Regions from separate parts of the Paenibacillus sp. SER-28 genome, predicted to be linked through region 1. Evidence: a T-box and tRNA genes for the amino acid it is inferred to sense, from the RefSeq annotation. Region 1 holds a T-box; the other regions hold tRNA genes.

Region 1 (4,108 bases):
AGTATCCCGCCGGCAAACCTCGCTCCCCTTTGTTCTCTTTGCTTACATCCGATTCGGTGCTTTCAGACCAAGAAGTTGCAGCGCGCATGCCAGAATATCCGCAGTTTGTTCCGCCAATTGAATACGCCAGCGTCCACCATCGACAATCCTTTCCTTGGCGTAAAAACGGTTGAACGCCTGGGCCGTATCCAGTGCAAATCTCGCAATAACCGAAGGCTCCAGTTGGCGAGCCGCACGTATCAGTTGTCCGTGATAACGATCCAACTGCTTAAGCAGCGCCCAACCTGCGTCACCAAACATTTCATCCGATATGTCATTCAAATCACGAGAATGGCTATCTTGGACAAGGGCGTTGTCGGTAGAATTAGTAATAACATCAACATCGGCGCGAGCATGAGCTTTCTCCAGAAGGCTGCGTATGCGCGCATGAGTATACTGCACATAAGGCCCGGTCTCACCTTCAAAGGTCAGCGCCTCCTCCAACGAAAAATCCACTTCATTCAGCCGGTTGTTTTTTAAGTCACCAAAAATAATCGCCCCAATACCAACGTCCTCTGCTACTGCCTGTTGTTCCTGCAAATCGGGATTCTTCTGAGTAATGATGGCTTGAGCACGGGCTATAGCTTCATCCAGCACCTCTTCCAGTTTGACAACTTTTCCACGTCTTGTAGACATTTTCTTACCCGCAAACCGCATTAATCCAAACGGCACATGCTCACACTGCTCCGCCCATGCCTCTCCTGCATATTTCAGCACCGCAAACACCTGCTGGAAATGCAGCTTCTGTTCCCCACCAACGACGTACAGAAGCCGATCAGCCTTCATCACTTCATGACGATAAATCGCTGTTGCCAGATCACGTGTCGGATAAATGGTAGTCCCATCCTTTTTTAGAATAAGACATGGCGGCAGTTCCTCGTCTTCCAGACGAACTACGAGCGCGCCATTACTTTCCTCCAGCAATCCCTTTGCTCTTAATTGAGCAACAACTGCCTGCATCTTATCATTGTAAAAACTTTCTCCCAGCACATGGTCAAATGTAATGTTCAGGCGCTGGTACATACGATCAAATTCACCCAGACTGACTTCAACAAAAAACTCCCATAGTTGTTGAGCCTCAGCATCCCCATGCTCCAAACGTCGGAACCACTCGCGGCCTTCATCTTCCAAAGTTGGATCATGCTCGGCCTCCTGATGAAAACGCACATACAGTTTCAGCGATTCACCAATCGGATCATGTTGTAGCTGCTCCTCATTTCCCCATCTTTTATAGGCCGCAATTTGCTTGCCAAACTGTGTTCCCCAATCTCCAAGATGATTCACACTAATTGGGACATATCCGGTTTCACCAAGTATGCGATACAAGGCAGCACCAATAACAGTAGAGCGAAGATGACCAATACCAAACGGTTTGGCAATATTGGGCGAAGACATATCAATGACCACCCGCTGTCCGTGTCCGATATTGGGCCTGAGGAAATCAGCTTTGCTCAACTCAGCAAGCATAAGCGGAATATGAACCGATCGATCCAATGTTATATTTACGTAGGCACCCGATGCTGAAGCAGTTAAACCTTCTTCATGGCTCACTAGCTCCGCTAATTCCATTGCAATGTGCTGCGGAGACTTTCGAAACTTCTTAGCCAGCACAAAACAGGGAAACGCTACATCTCCCCATTCAGGCTGCGGAGGCACCTCGAATAAAGATAAAATTTCTTTTTCCTCCAAGCCCGTATGGGCCAATATCGCTTGAGCAGCAATCCTCACTAACATGATCTCTCTCCTTCTTTTTATAGAATCTAACAAAAAAAGCTCCCGCCTCTTGAAATAATTCAAGAGACGAGAACTTCAATATCCCCGCGGTACCACTCTTCGTAAATCGGTTGTGCAGCTAAAGATAACTTACACAAATCGCGATTTCACTCCAATGACTAATAACGGTGTCTGCCGGGCTGATCTACTAGAAATTCTGCTCGTTGGATCAACCGTCTCCCGGGTGCGCTTCACATCGGACCTCATACCGGCTTCCACCTCTTCCGGCTCGCTGTAATGATACGGCTCCGCTGCTACTCTCCCGTTCCATGACGTTAATTCCAATTATTATACAAACCTATTCAGTAGAAAGCAACCTTTTATTTCCTCTTCAGGCACTAGTTCCATATATGTAATTACACTGCCACCAATTGGCGGCATGCCTGAACGCAACGACGGCAGGCTTCTGCACAATGTTTGCAATGATCATGGGAATGCTTGCTGCATTCAGCAGCACATACCTCACAGGCCTTGGCGCACAGCTCACAGATTTGCTCGGCAAAATCCGTTCCGCGCTGCAGCATTTGAGCAGCAAATCCGCATATTTCTGCACATTCCCTACTCACTCGAATACATTCACGCAGCATAGCTAAATCATATTCCTTCAAACTCGCTACGTAACATACATTGCAAGCGTTCATACATTCCAGGCAAGCATCCACGCATTGTTGGTATGAATGATTCATATTACATTACCTCCCAGTTGTTGACCCTGCTGTACTATTACCCGCTGATCCTTGAGTTTAATCATTTGATGTGCGCGCTTACAATAAAATAAAAACAAAACAATCCCGACTTATGTAAGGAAGTGTACTATATTCCAGTATGTAAGTGCAAGGATATTAATCACATGGATTTTCAGCGCCTGTTTCTCACTTGCATACACTCAGTCATTGCTCTATTGTAAAAAGTGTATGTCTAACCATCGATCAAGGAGTGAACATTTTAATGAATATGTCTTCCGTAGAGGAGCATCGACAGGAATCCCCGCAACAGGTTAATTGCATGGTCGTGACTGTCTCGGACACACGTACCGTGGAAACAGATACCGGGGGACAATTGCTCATGGATCTACTAGAAACCAATGGATATAAGGTTGTTCGATATGTCATCGTCAAGGATGACTACGAAGGTATTCAGCAGTTAGTATCCGAAGCAGCGGCACAGAATGACATCGAGGCTGTACTTTTGACAGGCGGTACCGGTATTTCTCCACGTGATACTACATATGAAGCCGTCTCCTCTCTACTGGATAAGGAACTACCTGGCTTTGGGGAAATCTTCCGTTATTTAAGCTTTGCTGAGGACATTGGTTCAGCAGCTATATTAAGCCGGGCTGTAGCTGGTACTGTGGGTCGGATAGCTGTATTTTCTATGCCTGGCTCACGCGGAGCCGTTCGTTTGGCAATGGAACGCATTATTGTCCCTGAGCTACGACATGTGATGAGAGAAATTTATAAATAAGCTCCTATTTCCTATATGCCGCGACACAAAAAGGCACCCCATACATTCATGAGGTGCCTCTTCCAACTATTCTTTTTCTTCAACTTCGGGCTGCATATAGCTGTCGATCAGCTTTTGCTTCAGCTCCCATACCTTCTCGCTCAGATTTACACGATAAATTTCAGGGTTCAGCTTCCGCAAATATTCTGGCCAAAACAGTTTCAACTGTGAAGTATGGTAGGCACGAATTTCATCCAGCTCAGGAAGCTCATATACCTTCTGTCCATTTATAAAAATAGGCTCAAGCATTGGCACGGCTTCATAATTTTCTACATACTTCTTCATATACGGATGCAAAGGGTTAAACAGCTTCAGGCGCTTACCATTACGCGGACGCTCTTCATCCGGGAAAGAAATATAATCGGCTACAGCTCTCCCTTTCTTCTTATCCACAATACGATATACATCCTTCTTGCCTGGTGTGGATACTTTTTCTGGGTTACCCGAGATCTTAATCGTCGGCAACATTTCGCCATCCACTTCACGCTCAACCAGCTTGTACACCCCGCCAAGCGAAGGTTGATCTGAAGCCGTAATAAGCTGTGTTCCTACACCCCATACATCAATACGTGCCCCTTGGGCTTTCAGGTTAAAAATCGTATTTTCATCCAAATCATTGGAAGCTACAATTTGTACGTAATCTAAGCCTTCAGCATCGAGCATTTCCCGCGCCTGAATGGATAGATAAGCCAAGTCACCGCTATCCAGACGGATTGCATTCATACGCTTGCCCTGACTCTCCAGCATTTTTGCTGTCCGAATCGCATGAGGAACACCGCTTTCCAGCGTGTCA
Region 2 (4,108 bases), on a different contig from region 1:
CGCGTTAGTGTGGAGTTGTTCAGAGCTGCTACGACTTCTGGCGTATCGAATTCAATCCAGTGATGATTTGTCCCTAATTCATCCACCATCCGCTGAATCCAGGGGGCATCGGCTCCGGGTTGAAACGCATGGGCTTTAAAATGCTTGTCGTTATCCACATAATCGACCGAATACGTATGAACTTGTCCCTGCCCGGTACGTTTGTAATAATCGACAGCTAATGCGGATAGAGCGCTTGAATCCAGCCCGCCAGACAATAAGGTGCACACGGGAACATCCGAAATGAGCTGCCGCTCCACCGTATCTAGCAACAGTTCTCTTACCTTAAGTGCCGTTTCTTCGGTGTTATCCTCATGCGCAATGCTTTCCAGTGTCCAGTAGGCATGGATGCGCACGCCGTCGCGGCTGTAGGTTAACGTATGCCCGGGGCGTAGCTCCTTCATAGACGAATAGACGCCGTGTCCGGGGGTACGTGCAGGCCCGATGATAAAAATTTCGGCCAATCCCTCGGCGTCCACTGCTGCCTCTACCGCTGGATGCTGGAGCAGTGCTTTGGGTTCTGAGCCAAATACGAATACTTCTTCGGTTTGGCTATAAAATAGCGGCTTCACTCCCAGCCGATCCCGTGCCAGAAATACCTGCTCCCGCTCGCTATCCCAGACCGCAAACGCAAAAATGCCGTTTAACCGATCCACACATTCAGGGCCCCATTCGATATAGGATTCGAGCAGCACCTCCGTGTCGCATTGTGTACGGAAAAAATGCCCGCGCTGTTGCAGCTCTTTTTTCAGCTCAGGCGCGTTATATATTTCCCCGTTATATACAATCGTATAAGTGATATCCTCCAGCTGCCGGATCATGGGCTGAGCGCCATTTTCCGGGTCCATAACGCTCAATCTTCGGTGTCCGAAGGCACACGGGTTGGATATCCAGGTACCCGCAGCATCCGGTCCGCGATCGGAGAGCGTTTGTGTCATATTCAGCAGCAGCTCAGATTGATGCATTAAGTCTCCGTTCCACTGTATGAAACCTGTAATTCCGCACATGTCTGTTCATCCTCTCTTTGTCGTGTTCATCCAGTGTTGGAATGAATCAAAAACTAAATCCCCAGTTCATCAGTATATATGCCGAAAAGAAGCATAAAATGTCTGTCCGTTCCGAAAACTACAGATGGGGCAACCCGTCTACTCGCAAGGAAGGAGGGAGACCATGTACTACATCAAGGATGCCAAAATACGCCGCTTCACTGAACTTGACGGAGTGCGCTGCGCTGAGGTAGAGGTGCGGCCCGGTGCCGCAGATGACCCGGAACTGTTGGTCTATATTACGGCCAAGGATCAGACGGATGGTCAGCATGACTATGACATGATACGGATCATCCGCAATGACGCCGATCTGGAGCTGGATTGGTACGACAATAATCTGCATTCGGCATTTGAGGAAGTGACAGACAAGGCTTTTACCGACTCTACACACATTACTGCTGGTGAGGAGCGAGAGAAGTTTAAAAAAGAATTGCTCTCCTATGGGCAGCTCAGCACAGAGTTCGCCAAGGAGTTTGGGGCATGAGGATATGGTGTGCTATGCCTCGGCTTTTGTTGATTTGGGCCCCGGCGCCATCGCCGGATCAGCGTGAAAGGAGGGGGAAATCATAGACGGCAAAGCGAATTATAAGAAAAACAAAGGCAGCAGTTATATTCATAACAATGAGTTCGCGGAAGAAGTGCTGGAGAAAAACGTAAGACATGAAGTACGGAGAAGTCCTAAACGCTTTGGGAATAAATAAGCAGCCATTGAACCAAATAGCAACAGCAACTCATCAAAAATGACCCTAAAGAAGCCTCCGTATCCCGCCAAATTAGCGGTATGTAGGAGGCTTCTTTTTGAACTAAGCCGCTTCACGCAGCGTCATAATCCCTTTGTAGATGTTATAAACAAAAACCCCGAGATAGACCACTACGAATAGCAGTACAAAACCGATCACTGAACCTGCATGATTCGCCGTAATAATAAAATACACTAGCGGAATTGCCGCAATAATGGGGAAAATATGCGATAAAATAGCTTTTTTTGCATGTCCCTGAACATATTCGTCCCGTACTGCAATCCACACAATGACAGGCACTAGAAAAGGTGCGAAGAAAATGCTGAAATAACAAAGTGACGACAAAAGACCTCTCACAGATTAACCCCTCCTTTATGCATGGTTCTTTGTACATAATACCCCGTTAGCGTCCAAATGATTCCTTTTGCAGCCCACTTCGCTATATCATGAAAAAAATGCTTTTGACAGTTGCCCGAAATGTGATATAATAATCAATGCGCTGAATACATAAGGTTTTATTGATCACCATCTTGTCCCAGTAGCTCAGCTGGATAGAGCAACGGCCTTCTAAGCCGTCGGTCGGGGGTTCGAATCCCTCCTGGGACGTCGAAGCGTTCAGATATGTAAAGTTTGAACGAAATTAAAAATGCTTCAAATCCTTGATATATAAGGGTTTGGGGCGTTTTTTATTTTATTGGGGTTACGATAGAAAACGTTAGAAAAAGGTGTGATCAATACAACTGTTTACTCAAATTATACACACGATTTTTACACGCTATATAAACGTTCAAAAATGTCTGTTGTTTTGAATCCTGTTCACGTAGCTCTTTCATAAGGTGGGCATATGTAGAGGTAGTGATATCTAATGAGGCGTGACCAAGCCGCTCCGAAACATACAGTAAACTAATACCTTTATATAGTAGCACGCCTGTTGAATAACCACAAAATGGTAGAAAAAAGATCGTCTTTTCTGTAGAATCGTTGGTCCCATCCAAACGAATCCGAAAGAAGACGATCTCATGAAAAATTCTATCACGATTACATCTATCCTTCAATCCATGCTGACTCCTGAAGAAGTTCAAAGGGTTGTGAAGTTAATAGGTTATGAAGACAAAGCCCGCAAGTTTACGGTGTACCATTTACTCCAATACTGGTGCATGGCTGCGTTGGAACAATGGGGTAGCTATCGATCCAGCGTAGATTATGCGGCTCTCTGTGGCTTGTCCGTCGTCCACTACTCACGCTTTTCAACCAAAGCCGCCGAAGTCCCGTTTTCCGTATTTAAGGAACTTTTCCATCTACTCGCTTTACGAGCAGAAAATGGGCAACCCCTTCAGGTGGTCGAAACGCTGGGCTCCAAGCATGATGGCCCCATGAGTGAAGCGTTGGCTCAACCGGACTACATTTTGGTGATGGACCGTGCTTATGGGAAACTGGAGCGTCTGGATCACTTCAAAACCCATGGACAATCGTTTGTCATTCGGCTTCGCGACAACGTCCATTTGGAAAAGCCTCATGCGCTACGTCGCCTTACGAAGCCAGATTCATCCGTCATTCGGGATATCACTTGCCAGTTGGGAAGCCCTCAGTGTCGTTCCAGACAACGTCATCGTGTGGTGATGTTTCGGGATTTTGAAGGTCGGGAAATTCGGGTGGTTACCGATTTAATGCAGGTGACCGCAGAACAAATCGCACAGATCTATAAGGCTCGATGGCAGATTGAAGTCTTCTTTCGTTGGATCAAGCAACATTTGAATATTCCAACGCTGTTTGGTACGACTGAAAATGCGGTCTATGGGCAATTATTCTGTGCTCTAATCGTCTATGTCCTGCTCAATTGGCTATTTGTTGCTGCTCAGACTTCATGGCCCCAACATGCCGTTCTTTCCTTTGCGCGATTTTCTCGTCTATTTCTTCTTCAAAACTACCTGTTGAATGGCTGATTCAGATTCGGCGCGTTCTTCAGTGCACCTCTTGTTTCATGAATTGAGTTACTTATTTTGGTTATTCAACAGGCGTGGCAGAATCTAAAAGTATCTATAATCATAAAAGATTTATTCCACTTTTAGATAAGGATTGAGAAGACCATTTCAGCTAACTGCGGCTTTAGTTTAATAACAATCTTCCATAAAAGAGCGCGATTCTATAATAAGGATCAGTTCGTTTTTATTAAAGGGCCATATTATATCTTTTAATTTAAGTGAAACTGCCTAAAAAGTATGTTAATATCAGATTTAACAGACAGACAAACTAGTATTTATAGAGGCGAAATTATGAAAAAAT
Region 3 (4,108 bases), on a different contig from region 1:
AAAGAAAAGTGGAGCATCAGCGCAGATGACATTCAGACCAGCCAATTTTATGTACAGCCTAACTACACCTATAACGAAAAAGAAGGGCAGAAGCTCAAAGGCTACACTGCCAACCATACACTTTCCGTCAAATACCGAGATTTGGATAAAATTGGTCAGTTATTGGATGAGGCGACCAAGTCTGGAGCCAATAACGTAGATAATGTACGTTTTTCCGTGGAAGATCCTTCGACTTATGAAGAGGAAGCCATTACTAAGGCATTGGGAAGCGCACAATCTAAAGCCAGTGCTGTAGCTAAAGCAGCCAAACGCGGGTTAGGTGCCCTTGTGAGTGTGACGGTAGATGGCGGAGAAGCACAAGTCTTTACACAACGTGAAAATGCCATGTCAAAATCGCTCTTGGACGTAGCAGGTGGCGGGACAGAGATCCAATCGGGACAAGTAACAGTGAAAGTTCAGGTGTCGGCTCAGTACGAAATGAACTAATACAGATCATCAAACGAAGCCACAAGCGGCCTGCATCATGCGTAGGCTGGCTTGCTGGCTCTTTTTGTATATCGAAACCTTTTTGTAATGAGTCTGTCATAGCTAAGGGTTATTAGGTGTACATATTGAAATCGGAGAGTGTACAGATTGTAAACTACATACAATAGGGTATAGATATAATAGGAAAAGTAATTATCACACATAGACAATACAGATCAATAACAGGAGGAATACTTAATATGAGTAAGCATGCGAAAAAATGGGGTTCAGCACTGCTGGCAGCAGGGATTTTAGCAGGAGTCGCAGCTGTTCCCGTTTCCTATATCCAGGCAGCATCGATCAAACAAGCGACAACACAGCAACCAGGAATCACCATCCAATGGAATGGTAAAACGTTGCCCGCTAAAGGTGTTCAAGTGAACGGGAGTACAATGATTCCGGTGGCCGCACTGCGTGACAGCCTGGGGATTCCAGTAAGCTATGATGCGAAAACAACGACATATACCGTAGGTAGCGGGTACAATAAACTTTACATTATGGCTTCTTCCTCGGATGCCTACGTCAACGTCAATGGAATCAATACACGTAGTATGGATGCCAAACAGATCGCTGGGAAGCTATACATTCCTATGAGTCTGCTGAAAGACTATCTAGGCATAGATGCTCAATGGAATGCTGCTCAGAAAACAGTAACGCTGAGTAAAAGCCAGCTAAATCCGATCACCATTGCGTCTCAAACACTTCCAGCGTCGAGTAATGCAAAGGTGTCCTACAAGATTAAGTACCCGCAAATCAGCGGCAGCCAGCTGAATCCTGAGGCTCAACAGGCCATTAACAATGTGCTTAAAAAGCATGCAGAGGGTATATTGGCAGCAGGCAAAAAGATGATGTCTGAGGGAGAGGCTACAACAGAAAGACCGTATGAGTTCGGAAATGATTTTGCAATTGCCTATAACAAAGATGGTATTCTGAGTGTGATTATGCAGGATTACTCGTATACGGGTGGCGCACATGGCATGACGGCACGTAAAGGATATACGTTCTCGCTCGCTGATGGTAAACTGCTGCAATTGTCTGACGTTTTGAAGGCAAATCCGAACTACAAAAAGTTCCTCAATGCTGATTTGAAGAAAAAAATCGATGCGCTTCAGGCTGGCGAAGGATTCGGCAAATTTAAAGAGCTGGCGGCAGATCAGAATTTTTATGTGACGAGCAGTGGAGTAACAATTGTGTTTGATTTGTATGATTATGCGCCATACGCGTATGGAATTCCGGAGTTTACCTACTCGTTCGGTCAACTGCTGCCTCAAGGCGGAAAGCCTTTTGCGGGACAGCATGAATAGTAGGAGTAAACAATTCCAATTGTCTATAACCTAAAAAACAATAAAGCAAAAAAAGCTGCCTACCGGATAAGAACATCCGGGGCAGCTTTTTCATTTACCAGCTATCGAGAGGCGAATTTCTTCTCTTATACACCTTCTGGAGAGGAGCTAGTTAGCACTTTATCAATAATACCGTATTCCTTGGCATCATCAGCGGACATGAAGTAGTCACGGTCTGTGTCTTTTTCAATGCGCTCCAGTGGTTGGCCTGTGCGATCTGCGAGAATGCGGTTCAATTTGTCACGCATTTTCAGAATGCGGCGTGCACGGATTTCAATATCCGTTGCCTGGCCTTGTGCACCACCCAGTGGTTGGTGAATCATAATTTCACTGTTTGGCAAAGCGAAACGTTTACCTTTGGCGCCTGCATTCAGCAAGAATGCGCCCATGGAAGCCGCCATACCTACGCAAATCGTAGATACGTCAGGTTTAATGTATTGCATCGTATCGAAAATGGCCATACCAGCTGTAATGGAACCGCCAGGACTGTTAACATACAAGTGAATATCTTTTTCAGGATCTTCGGCAGCCAAAAACAGCATTTGCGCAATAATAGAGTTGGCTACAACGTCATTGACGTCCGAGCCTAACAAAATAATGCGATCCTTCAACAGTCTGGAATAAATGTCATAGGCGCGTTCGCCGCGGTTACTTTGTTCTACTACCATAGGAACATAGCTCACGTCAAAAAACCTCCCTTAAATATCGTTAGTGGATTTGGTGGACATGCCGATTACACGTCCCTTATTTATAAACTGTTACCGTATTAACCACATGATAAACAATTTCAAACAAAAAGTCAAAGAAAGTCAAACTAATGATTAAAAAAAAGAGCCCTCAGCGCTCTTATTGGTTAAAACATTATATAGAAGCATTTATGCGTTCATTAAAATGGCGCGCCCGCGAGGAATCGAACCTCGATCTCAGGCTCCGGAGGCCTACGTCATATCCGTTGGACCACGGGCGCATAGTTCAATCAATGCAAACAACTAACTAATTAAACAGCTAATTGGAAACAAAGATGATTATATGATATACAGCAGTGAATTGCAAGCTTTTATTAAATGCGCATATTCAGGCAAATGGTTGAGAAATATAGGTTCAGATAGACTTGCATGTGGAGCAAATATTGGTTAAGATATACGTGGGACTTAAAAAGTTATCCCGGGACGTTTTAAGACCAGTTAGAGATAGAGCATTAGAGACAGAACTTAGAAGTGTGCGGGAGTGGAAAGCATGCGAAAGATATTAGAAATACAGAAGCAGCTTCTGCCCGACCTCATGGATGTTTTGAAAAAAAGGTACACGATCCTGCATCAGATTATGCTGTCCGATGTTGTTGGACGCAGAACACTGGCAGCTTCACTGAACATGACTGAGCGCGTGTTGCGCGCCGAAACCGATCTTCTTAAAGCTCAAGGGCTAATTGAGATTGAGAGTGTAGGCATGAAGGTGAGCAAAGCAGGACTGGATCTGCTGGAACAGCTGGAGCCGATTGCGAACAACTTGTTCGGCCTGTCCCAATTGGAGGACCAGATTCGTCAAGCCTATGGTTTGAGGAAGGTGGTTGTCGTTCCTGGGGATTCGGATGCTTCTCCGTTAACAAAGCAGGAGCTGGGGCGCGCTGGAGCAAAAGCGTTGCTGAGTGTTATGGACGACGAGGATGTGGTCGCTGTAACAGGTGGCACGACGATTGCCGACGTGGCGGAACAACTGGCACTACCTTCTAATGGCCCACTTAAGGGTGGGTGGTTTGTACCGGCACGCGGGGGTTTGGGAGAAAGCATGGAAATGCAGGCCAACACAATTGCTTCCACAATGGCTCGCAAGGTAGGCGCTCAATACCGTCTGCTCCATGTACCGGATTTGCTCAGCAATCATGCTTACAACTCCTTGCTTGAAGATACGAACATTCAGGATATATTGAACCTGATTCGCGAGAGTCGTATCATCATTCACGGGATAGGCAACGCCATAGCGATGGCACATAGACGTAAACTTGATCCCGAAACCTTTGCCCAGATCAGCAGTGAGGGGGCCGTTGCCGAATCGTTTGGTTACTACTTTAACGAAGATGGCGTCGTTGTTCACAGAATGCTGACGCTTGGACTTCGATTAGAGGACATCAGGCGTACCGATACGGTTCTAGGCGTAGCTGGAGGTAAGAGCAAGGCGGCCGCTATTCATGCGGTACTGCGTTTCGGACAAGAAGACATTCTAGTCACCGACGAAGGCGCTGC
Region 4 (4,108 bases), on a different contig from region 1:
GAGAAAGAAGCTCAGCTGCACGCCCGGGATCGCGATGTTCATTGGGTTCGAACCGAACATGGAAGCGGAGAGATTTATAAGTCAAATTTATATGAAAAGCTGCTGTCATTAGCAGCCATCAAGCTGTCCACGCTGGACCCAGAGGGCTTGGGAATTGAGATGGAGGCGGGCAAGCCGGGATGGAATGATTCCATGAACGGACTTCCGGGGCTGTTTGCTTCTGGATTCAGTGAACTGTGTGAATTACAGCGACTTGTAAGATTTTTAATACATGCACAGGTGAAGCTTTCGGGCGATTCTGTGCTACGGTTGCCGCGAGAAGTTGCTAAGTTGATCCAACAGCTGAAGCTCGCAATGGAGGAATACTACCACGATTCGGATGAGGCTGATTGCAGGGATGAAAGTAAGGATTACAGCTTCTGGTCACGGATTTCGGATGCTAGAGAAGCGTATCGCGAAACGGTTCGTTTTGGATTGAAGGGGCAGAAACACCATTAGCGTTTGAAGATGTACTGGTGTTTTTGGGCCAAGCTGAACGTAAACTCCAACAGGGGATGGATAAGGCTCTGCTTATCGGTGAGGGGATATATCCAACTTTCTTTTATTATGAAGCCAGAGAATTCGAGGTACAGGAGGATGACTGCGGGGGCAAGCTCGTAAACATACATTCCTTCGAACGTAAGGATACCCCATATTTTCTAGAGGGACCAACCCGGGCTATGAAAGTGGTTGGCGACATTGTAAATGGGCAGGAGCTATATCGGCAAATCAGGCAGAGTGGGCTTTACGACAGGAAGCTGGGTATGTATAAGGTGAATGAAAGTCTGGCGGGGCAGCCGTTTGGCTATGATCATAGGGGACTATCCTTGAGGCTGGAGCCCAAGCTGCCAGGCTGGCTGTTCACAGCTACAGGTGAGCTATCTTTCTGTTTTCTCGGAAGCTGCCAGGTGACCTATTTTAATACGGATCGTAAGGATACTTATGCACCGGAATGCAGAGTGACCCAATATGTACTGCATTACGTCAGTGGCGAAAAGAAGACGATATGCCAGGCTGTATTAGATCAAAAAGAAGCGCAAGATTTGAGAGATCGGTTGATTTCCCGTATCGAGGTATATTTGGGGACATAGCTCCATTAATTAAAGCCGTCATGCTGCCATAGCAGAGCATAACGGCTTTTTAAGGTTTCATAAATCCTTGTGTCAGGACAGGGGGGGCCTATGCTGAAATATCTTGCAAATCCAATATCACAGGGCAGTGGTCACTGCCTGTAATATGACAATCAATGCTCGCATCCATCAAAAGCGGACGAAGTCTCTCCGAGACGAGGAAGTAATCAATCCGCCAGCCGATATTCCTTTCTCTCACCTTTGGCATGTAGGACCACCAGGAATAAACATCCGTCCGGTCAGGATAAAAGGATCTGAAGGTATCTATAAATCCGGCGTCTAGCAGCTGTGACATGCGTTCCCGTTCCTCAGGTGTGAATCCGGCATTTCCGTAGTTAGCCTTGGCATTTTTGAGGTCGATCTCCTGATGAGCTACGTTCAAGTCTCCACAAACGATGACAGGCTTCAAAGCATCCAGTTGTTGCAGGTAGCTGCGAAAACGGTCTTCCCATTCCAGTCTGTAGGGCAGTCGGGATAAGTCCCGTTTGGTATTCGGTGTGTACACATTGACGAGATAAAATTTTTCGAATTCCAGAGTTATGGTTCGGCCCTCTGGTTCTTCGTTTTCCTCAAGTCCATAATGCACAGAGAGCGGCTTGATTTTGGTGAAAATAGCCGTGCCGGAATATCCTTTTTTCTCAGCGTAATTCCAGTATTGTGTGTATTCCTCCATGTTCTCCATGAGGATTTGGCCTTCTTGAAGCTTCGTTTCCTGTACGCAAAAAATATCGGCATTTGTTTCTTTTAGATAAGTATAAAACCCTTTGGTCACACAGGCTCTTAAGCCGTTTACATTCCAAGATATTAATTTCATTTGTTAATCTCCTTGCTAATTCACGCGGTCAAGCGATGTGATTTGTGTGTCCTTTGTTGACATAAGCTTATAAATATCTTCTAACTGGACTTCAAAGGTTTTTCATCAAAATGGTCCTGAAATGGTGCAACATGATAGATGATAGCAATTTCTGCGTTTTTTTGAAAGAGTAGAGACTTGAAACCAGCGCCTAAAGTAGCGTTGGGCAGACTAATCTTTCTACATTATTTATAATGAAAAAAAGCTCCCTTGCGGAAGCTATTTTTGGTGTAATTTATCAAGAGAGATACTCTTCCTATGGTCGGCTGCGAAGTATAGGCTAACGATAGCGATGACCCGACGTTCCCCCGTGGTTTATCTCATGAGAACAAAAAAAGCCTCCATTATGGAAGCTTCTTGTTATGACGTCCCAGGAGGGATTCGAACCCCCGACCGACGGCTTAGAAGGCCGTTGCTCTATCCAGCTGAGCTACTGGGACATAAAATTCAAGCGAATATTAATATATCATATGTATAAAAGAAATTCAAGTCTTATTTTGCATATATCGCTTATTTAGGCTTTATACAGCATAAATTCTGAGTAGACGTAGTTTTTTTTGCCTTATAAAAGGGTATGTTAGAATACAGGTGAATATGTGTAAGACGAGTGGTTGGACTTCGGCTACTGTTTCTCATATAATCTACAAATACTTGAGCTTGCGAAGGAGAGGGGGTGCCTTGAATAAAGGACTCCAAGGTGACGACAAAAGAAAATAATATTGTATTGTTTCCGAAGACACTGGACTATTATCAAATTCAACTTACTGTGATGCTTGAAAACGAACGTTACGGAGAGGCGATGGCGATGCTGCGTTTTTTAATGCAGTGTCAGGGACAGGAGCAGAAGCAATACGATGAATGGAACGCTCTATTACAATGGCTGGAAGCTGCATTTCCACAGTACGCTGACAGCGGGGCGGTAACGGACGCTGTGGAAGAAGAGGTCAGTGAAGTAGAGTTAGCTCGCCGTCATGCACGCTTTAAGCAGGAGCAGGATGCAGGCTACGGCAACAAGCTGTTGCGGATGGCTATGGATGAACCCTTATCCGAACAGACGATTTTAGCGTTGGAGCAGTTGTCCTATCTGGAACTGCCAGAAATCGACGATGCCTTGCTTCGCTGGATTACGGAACGGGAAATCCATCCTTTACTTCAATTCCGTGTTCTACAGACAATGCGACGACGCGGAATGGAAGGGACGATAGAAATCAGACGGGGTGATGAACAAGCGGAAATCGACATTGAAACGGTTCCGTTACAGCCAGGTGATTTTCCAGAGTCGATTATGCGTATTTTGGAACGGGTGGCCGATCAGACTGAGGTGCACGAGCCTACACTATTCTATTTCGCACAGGAGCTGTGGTCACAGTTTGTGATGGCAGTATACGGTACGAAAGATTATAGATCAATGTTGGTGGAAGAGGACGGGATGCCGGATATTTGGGCTGCAGCACTCCATCAGACGGTTTCGGAAAGTTTGAACGGAAATAATAATGAGGAAGAAACCCGGGCTATATATGGCATTACAGATGCGCTGCGCTTCCGTTTTGAGCAGGCGTATCGGTCGATGCGACTATTCGTAGCGGCGGGAATGAACACTCCTTAATGACCGGAAACGTTTACCTGTGAAGCATTCAAAGGGCTGCTCTTGAAAAAGACAGTAATGTTAGATATACTATAGTGGTTATTTTGTGTGCGTTGATTGTAATGAAAACTAAGTGAAGATTTTGTTGGAGGGGAAAGCATAAAATGAAAGCAACTTGGGAGAAAATAGAGAAGAACCTTGGGGTTCTTGAAGTTGAGGTTGACGCGGATCGTGTAGCCGCTGCACTCGACAAAGCTTTTAATAAAGTGGCAAAACAAGTAAGTGTACCAGGATTCCGTAAAGGTAAAGTACCACGTCCTATCTTTGAAAAACGCTATGGTATTGAAAGTCTGTACCAGGATGCAATTGACATCCTGTTGCCAGAAGCTTACAGCCAAGCTGTAGAGCAAACAGACATCTTCCCGGTTGACAGCCCTGACGTTGAAATTGACCAATTTGCTAAAGGCGAATCTTTCAAATTCAAAGCAAAGGTTACTGTTA

Evidence for each region. The T-box of region 1 lies ahead of argS (arginine--tRNA ligase). A T-box ahead of a tRNA ligase gene usually reads a tRNA of that ligase, here a tRNA-Arg.
Region 2: it has a tRNA-Arg gene. The T-box ahead of argS (arginine--tRNA ligase) is inferred to sense a tRNA for this amino acid. The anticodon was not compared.
Region 3: it has a tRNA-Arg gene. The T-box ahead of argS (arginine--tRNA ligase) is inferred to sense a tRNA for this amino acid. The anticodon was not compared.
Region 4: it has a tRNA-Arg gene. The T-box ahead of argS (arginine--tRNA ligase) is inferred to sense a tRNA for this amino acid. The anticodon was not compared.

Annotation. Positions count from the first base shown of each region.
Region 1 is NZ_JBRECM010000001.1:1,120,364-1,124,471, reverse strand. It holds gene argS (arginine--tRNA ligase) at 43-1,773, opposite strand; T-box leader at 1,833-2,091, opposite strand; gene ACUYLD_RS05380 (four-helix bundle copper-binding protein) at 2,169-2,498, opposite strand; gene ACUYLD_RS05375 (MogA/MoaB family molybdenum cofactor biosynthesis protein) at 2,761-3,276, shown strand; gene ACUYLD_RS05370 (nicotinate phosphoribosyltransferase) at 3,343-4,108, opposite strand, start outside.
Region 2 is NZ_JBRECM010000016.1:79,407-83,514, forward strand. It holds gene asnB (asparagine synthase (glutamine-hydrolyzing)) at 1-1,046, opposite strand, end outside; gene ACUYLD_RS24165 (hypothetical protein) at 1,210-1,569, shown strand; gene ACUYLD_RS24170 (DUF4870 domain-containing protein) at 1,889-2,182, opposite strand; tRNA gene ACUYLD_RS24175 (tRNA-Arg) at 2,358-2,431, shown strand; gene ACUYLD_RS24180 (IS4 family transposase) at 2,845-3,768, shown strand; gene ACUYLD_RS24185 (PhzF family isomerase) at 4,099-4,108, shown strand, end outside.
Region 3 is NZ_JBRECM010000010.1:183,275-187,382, reverse strand. It holds gene ACUYLD_RS20615 (SIMPL domain-containing protein) at 1-486, shown strand, start outside; gene ACUYLD_RS20610 (PdaC/SigV domain-containing protein) at 726-1,829, shown strand; gene clpP (ATP-dependent Clp endopeptidase proteolytic subunit ClpP) at 1,955-2,551, opposite strand; tRNA gene ACUYLD_RS20600 (tRNA-Arg) at 2,761-2,835, opposite strand; gene ACUYLD_RS20595 (sugar-binding transcriptional regulator) at 3,105-4,108, shown strand, end outside.
Region 4 is NZ_JBRECM010000014.1:48,112-52,219, reverse strand. It holds gene ACUYLD_RS23215 (hypothetical protein) at 1-498, shown strand, start outside; gene ACUYLD_RS23210 (hypothetical protein) at 516-1,130, shown strand; gene ACUYLD_RS23205 (exodeoxyribonuclease III) at 1,219-1,983, opposite strand; tRNA gene ACUYLD_RS23200 (tRNA-Arg) at 2,389-2,462, opposite strand; gene ACUYLD_RS23195 (hypothetical protein) at 2,720-3,628, shown strand; gene tig (trigger factor) at 3,772-4,108, shown strand, end outside.